Regions from separate parts of the Cellvibrio sp. PSBB023 genome, predicted to be linked through region 1. Evidence: predicted binding sites of a transcription regulator. Region 1 holds the regulator's gene; the other holds the start of a gene.
What was found. Region 1 encodes PhoB, which activates phosphate uptake and scavenging genes when phosphate is short. Its sites were predicted from a motif close to TGTCATAAANNTGTAACA; they were not measured.

Region 1 (3,355 bases):
AATGGCGCATTAATACGTGTTTTACAATCGCCAGACCTAATCCTGTGCCACCAGTGCCGCTATTGCGGCTGGCATCAACGCGGTAAAAGCGCTCGGTCAAGCGCGGAATATGTTGGGCTTCTATGCCGGGGCCATTATCGCTGACCGAGATGTAGAAATTCTTTTGATCCTGCCATAACAAAATCGTAATGCGCCCTTCTTCCTGGGTGTATTTGATGGCGTTAATCACTAAATTGGAAAAGGCACTGTGCAGTTCCTTTTCATTGCCCGGCAGCAACAGTGGGCGTGTTGTGTTGTTGCACACCAGCGTGAGTTGCTGATTTTTTTCCTTGCTGAGTACTTCAGCTTCACTTTTTACAATGCTGAGCAATTGTTCGATATTGATGGGCTTGTGATTATGGCCCGCTTCCGTCGTCTCCAGTTTGGACAGCACCAATAAATCGTTGATCAGGAGCGACATGCGTTTGGCTTGCTGCAGCATTTGCTGTAGCGGTTTATCCCAACTGCGCACTGTGTTGTTATCGGCGAGGGTTTCCACGTAGCCGTTGATCACTGTCAGTGGTGTACGCAATTCATGGGAGACGTTGGCGATAAAATCCTGGCGCATTTTTTCCAGGTTGTGCAATTGCGTCACATCACGCACCACAATCAAGCGCTCGTGTTTACCAAAGGGCGTGATTTGAAATTGCAGGTATTTGGAGGGAAAACGCGGCGAGGGAATTTCCAGTGGCTCACCGTAATTGCCCTCTTCAAAATAGGTCACAAACTTGGGGTGACGAATAAAATTGATGACCGATTGGCCCTGGTCTTTGGTATTCAGGGCGAGCATGCGATGGGCGGCGGGATTCCAGAAATCCAGGTGGCCGCGGGCGTCCAGAATAATCAGACCATCCTTGAGGGCAGAGCTGATTTCCTGAATGCGCTTGATCACGGCTTGCAGGTTATCTTTTTCAATGCGCTGGTCGCGCTGCAACTGGTAGATGTTGTCGAAAATCTGCCCCCAGATACCACTGGCCTCGGGCGGGTGTTCGCTCTCGCGTTTGAGCAGCCATAGGTTCAGGCGGCGCATCTGCCACAGCATCCACACAATGTAGGCGCCGCAGCCCAGTAGCAGCCAGAGTGCGTAGTTGTCGCTGAAAAAACCGACCACACTGCAAATGGCGAGAATAATCAGAATGCGCTGGAGTTCAGCGCTGAAACCTTTTAACAAGACCTAAACCTCGTGGCACAAAAGCGAGCACAAAGAGACGGACAGTCCTGCAAGACCATCGGAGGGATGGATCCCGACGATGAGCCTCCAGGGATGGATTTACGGCGTGTCTTGCAGGACTGTCCGTCTCTTTGTGCGAATTCAGGGTAATCAGGCTTCGATGCGGGTGGAGAAGCGATAGCCTGTTCCGCGTACGGTCTGGATCAGGTCTTCGTGACCGTCGATGGTCAGCGCTTTGCGCAGGCGGCGGATATGCACATCGACCGTGCGCTCCTCCACATACACATTGCCGCCCCACACATGATCCAGCAGTTGGCTGCGAGTATAGGCTCTTTCTTGATGGGTGAGAAAAAACTCCAGCAGGCGATATTCGGTGGGCCCCATATCGACTGACTGATCGTGGATGGTCACGCGGTGACTGGCCGGGTCCAGGCACAGGCCCTGCACGGTGATGGGCGCAGCGGTAATTTGCGGGTCGGCGCGGCGCAGAACCGCTTTCAGGCGGGCAACCAGTTCGCGCGGCGAAAAGGGTTTGGTGATGTAATCGTCGGCGCCTACTTCCAGCCCCTGGATTTTGTTGTCCTCTTCGCCCTTGGCGGTGAGCATGATAATGGGGGTGCTGGCGGTGACTTCATCGCGCTTCAGGCGACGCGCCAGTTCTATGCCGCTGGTGCCGGGCATCATCCAATCCAGCAGAATCAGGTCGGGTTTTTCGTCGATAATCAGGCTGTGGGCATCCTGCGCATTGCTTGCCTCCAGCACTTGGTATTCAGCCATTTCAAGCGCAACGCGCAGCATATCGCGAATGGCGGATTCATCGTCGACGATAAGGATTTTACGACCGGTCATAATTGTCTGCCTAGATAAAACCTGGGTAAGCTTCACGGGTTTGTGAAGCTATTGTTGCAGCTTATTTAATAAGTTCAGTGTTACATATTTATGACAGGCTAAAAATTTATGCCGCTACTTCAGTGCGTCCTAGCGAAAGTAGTAATCGGTAGCGACCCCGACAAATATCGCCACACCTACCCAGTTGTTGTTTAAAAACGCCTTGAAGCAGGCCTCGCGTGCGCGAAAACGAATCAGCCATTGTTGATACGCAAACAAACCACCTGCCACCGCCAGGCCCAAGTAGTAGAGCAGCCCCAATGCAAAGCGGTCTCCCACCAGAATCAGCGCGTAGAGCGACAGTATTTGCAGTATGGCCGTCATGAGGCGATCCTGCTCGCCAAACAAAATCGCGGTGGATTTCACCCCGATTTTCAAGTCGTCGTCGCGGTCTACCATGGCATAAAAGGTGTCATAAGCCACTGTCCAGAGTACGACGGCGAGGTAAATCAGCCAGATATTTTCATGCAGCGAACCCGCTTCAGCAGCGTAGGCCATGGGCACGCCCCACGCGAATGCGGCGCCCAGTACTACCTGTGGCAGGTGGGTGTGGCGCTTCATAAACGGGTAGCAAAAGGCGAGCAATAAGCCGCCTACCGACAATTCGATCGTGAGCAGGTTAGTCATCAGCACCAATACAAATGCCAGCAGGCACAGGCCGATAAACAAGCCGATCGCCTCTCGGCTGGAAATGGCGCCGGTGGCCAGTGGGCGATCTTTGGTGCGCGCTACGCTGCCATCGATCTTGCGGTCGGCAAAATCGTTAATCACACAACCGGCGGCGCGCATCACAATCACACCCAGGGTAAAAATCAGCAGGTTTTTCAGGCTGGGCACCCCCTCGGCGGCCAGCCACAGGGCCCAGAGTGTCGGCCAGAGCAACAGCAGGGTGCCTATGGGGCGATCCATGCGCATCAGGCGCCAGTACAGCGGCAGCTTGTGTTTGAGGGTGGCGACAATACCTTGTGGCAGGCCAGTGTGTGGAGGTTTCATCGCCGCGGTGGATTTAGCCGCGCGGCGCGGTTTGTTGGGAGTTGTCATAAGCCAGATTTCAAATAAAAGCCGTCGTTAGAGGTAATGACTTGTTATTGGTTGTTATAGGTTGATGTCCGTGCAACTGCTCGCACAGCGCGGGCAGGAACACCTCGCTCACCAACAGCGGTTTACCTTTCAGCGCAAATACCGAACGTCGTCCCCACAAGGGATAGGATTGAGCGATGGCGGCAGGCACATAGCCATCATCGGCGTTAAATGCCG
Region 2 (3,355 bases), 770 kb from region 1:
GCTTTCCGACAAGGTCAGGATTTCATACAGCCCTTGGCGCCCCAGATAGCCGGTATTGCGGCACTCCAGACAACCCACCGGACGATAGACCTTGGCAGGCACATTCACCTTCCAAGGCGAGACCAGTTCCTGCCAATGCTCGCTGGTTATATGCCCCTCCTCCTTGCAATGCGGGCAGAGGGTGCGCACCAGGCGCTGCGCCATCACCCCCAGCAACGTGGCATTGATCAGGTATGAGGGAATCCCCAGATCCAGCAAGCGAGCGATGGTTGAAGGCGCATCATTGGTGTGTACAGTTGATAGCACCAAGTGGCCGGTAAGTGCAGCCTGCACCGCCATTTGTGCGGTTTCCAAGTCGCGGATCTCGCCCACCATGATGATATCCGGGTCTTGCCGCATCAGGCTGCGGATACCGGCGGCAAAATCCAGCCCGATTTTGTGATGCACCTGGGTCTGGTTAAAACGCTCCTCCACCATTTCGATCGGGTCTTCAATGGTGCTGACATTCACCTCATCGGTCGCGACCTGCCGCAGCGACGAGTAAAGTGTTGTGGTTTTGCCGGAACCGGTCGGGCCAGTGACCAGCAAAATACCGTTCGGCCGGGTCAGCATGGAATACCAGCGCGCATAGTCATCGCCCACCAGCCCCAGATCCGTAAAGCTGCGCAGCAGCACTTCCGGGTCGAAAATACGCATCACCAGCTTTTCACCAAACGCCGTTGGCAAGGTGGACATACGCAGTTCGATTTCACTGCCGTCACTGCGGCGGGTTTTGATTCGGCCATCCTGCGGCTTGCGCTTTTCGGCGATATCCATCCGCGCCAGCACCTTGAAGCGACTGGTGACCGCCGTGGCGACATTGGCAGGTAATTCATAGACATAGTGCAGCACCCCATCAATGCGAAAGCGGATGCGGCCCACATCGCGGCGCGGCTCAATATGAATATCACTGGCGCGCTGGTCATAAGCGTATTGCAGCAGCCAGTCCACAATCTTGACGATATGCTGGTCATTGGCATCCGGATCGCTGGCTTTACCCAACTCAACCAACTGTTCAAAGTTGGTAATCGCCGACGCGGCTGTGGCGCCACTGGCACCAGACACCGAGCGCGCCAAGGTATAAAACTCCACCATAAAGCGTTCGATATCGGCCGGATTGGCCACAACACGCTTTACCGTACGGCGCGCCACGTGCTCAACCTGCGGCTCCCACCCCCCATAAACGGTTGGGTACAGGCGATAACCACATGATCCGGCTCCACCTTCACGCACAAAATCCCGTGGCGCTTGGCGAAGGCGTAACCAATCACCTCCGTACACTTGGCCACATCAATTTTCATTGGGTCTATATGAAATAATGGCAGGCGCGCCTTATTGGCCAGCCATTCGCTGAGGGTATCGCCATCCAGGGTTTTGCCGGGACGCTGCAAATCTTCCAGATTTTGGCTGGCCACATAGGCCAGGGGATGCATGATGGCCTGCTCGCGGGTGCGCGAAGCGCCAAGCAATACATTGGCATCTACCTGCGCCATGCGTCCATCCACGACCAGATCATTGATCAAGCCGCGCAAATCCAATACCCGATCCAGCACCATTGATGTTATTCCTGTGAATAAAGAGACGTTTCGCTAGAAAACCTGCACTGATTGTAGCGGCTCTCCCGTCAGCAGTCTGCCCACAACACCACAGGCTGGCGTTTTGGCCAGAACCGACTAGGCTCAACAAGCCCGTCATTGCTGCCTCGCCCAGCTCTCGCCGCCAACACCCCATATTGGCGCCTAGCAAAAGTCCCACTAAAAAGCATCACAACTTTGTCATAAATAAGTAATAAAGCTGCGTGACCTTGGCGGATGATGTTTTTATACTGCGCACACTTTTAACCCGAGGGGATAACCATGCCTTTTGCAAACTTGTCGAACCTGTTTGGCCGCTCGCCCATCAAACCCATGCAAGAGCACATGGCGCTGGCTGTTAAAGCAGCGGCCGAGCTTGTCCCGTTTTTTGATGCCGTCACCAGTAACGACTGGCCCCTCGCCAGCACCATCCAGCAACAGGTGGTGAGGTTTGAAAACGACGCGGACGAGATCAAAAAGCACCTGCGCCTGCACCTGCCCAAAAGCCTGTTCTTGCCGGTGCCACGCACCGACCTGCTCGAACTGCTGACCATGCAGGATCGCATTCCCAACCGCGCCAAAGACATTGCCGGGATCATCATGGGCCGCCGCATGACCATTCCTGACAGCATGAAAGTGCAGATGAATGAGTTTGTGCGCTCAAGCGTTGCTGCCGCAGAACAAGCACTCACTGCGATCAATGAATTGGACGAGCTGCTCGAGACCGGCTTCAGTGGCCGCGAGCTGACCGTTGTAGAAAATATGATCAAGGAATTGGACATTCTGGAGGAAAAGGCAGACCAATTGGAAATTGGTGTGCGCACCTCACTCTTTGCCCTCGAAGCCCAGCTACCCCCTGTGGATGTGATGTTTCTTTACAACATCATCGACTGGGTGGGTGATATCGCCAACCGCGCACACGATGTGGGCGGCCGTTTACAGCTGCTGCTGGCGCATTAATCCTTTACCTTGGGGAATCCACGATGACTTTATTTGCTGAATACGGCCATGTGCTGTTTATTCTAGCCTGTGCTTTTGGCCTGTTTATGGCCTGGGGCATAGGTGCCAACGATGTATCCAACGCCATGGGTACCTCGGTTGGCTCACGCGCACTTACCATGAAGCAAGCCATTTGTATTGCAATGGTATTTGAATTTGCAGGGGCCTATCTGGCCGGTGGCGAAGTCACTGAAACTATCCGCAGTGGTATTGTTGAGCTGGATGTAATGACCCAGCACCCGGATTTATTCGTTTTTGGCATGCTGGCCTCGCTTCTGGCAGCAGGTAGTTGGCTGTTAATTGCCAGTATTTTAGGCTGGCCGGTATCAACCACTCACTCTATCGTGGGCGCCATTATTGGCTTTGCGGCAGTCGGTATCTCGGCTGATGCGGTGCAGTGGAATCAGGTATGGGGAATTGTTGCCAGTTGGGTCACATCGCCGCTGGCAGCAGGCATTCTGTCATTCTGGATCTTTCGTTCAGTGCAGTATTTAATCCTGGATACTGAAGATCCCTTTGCTAATGCCAAGCGCTATATCCCTTTCTATATGTTTGCCGTGGGTTTCTTTTTATCCATGGTCACCCTGCTTAAAGGGCTGAAATATGTACTTAAGTCCCACCATGTCGAATTCAGTTTCCTCCAGTCCGTTATGATCGCCGTGGCGATTGGTCTGGTCGTCGCAGCAATAGGTACCTACCTGTTAAGCCGCATCAGTCAGGATAAAAGTGCTGACAAAAACAAT

Region 2: a site for PhoB is predicted at 1,813-1,830, ahead of B0D95_RS16910 (TIGR00153 family protein). Genes of this name have one in related genera too.

The regions. Positions count from the first base shown of each region.
Region 1 is NZ_CP019799.1:3,170,086-3,173,440, reverse strand. It holds gene phoR (phosphate regulon sensor histidine kinase PhoR) at 1-1,210, opposite strand, end outside; gene phoB (phosphate regulon transcriptional regulator PhoB) at 1,361-2,059, opposite strand; gene ubiA (4-hydroxybenzoate octaprenyltransferase) at 2,189-3,013, opposite strand; gene B0D95_RS13790 (chorismate lyase) at 3,150-3,355, opposite strand, start outside.
Region 2 is NZ_CP019799.1:3,940,048-3,943,402, reverse strand. It holds partial or broken gene B0D95_RS16915 (GspE/PulE family protein) at 1-1,595, opposite strand, end outside; gene B0D95_RS16910 (TIGR00153 family protein) at 1,896-2,573, shown strand; gene B0D95_RS16905 (inorganic phosphate transporter) at 2,597-3,355, shown strand, end outside.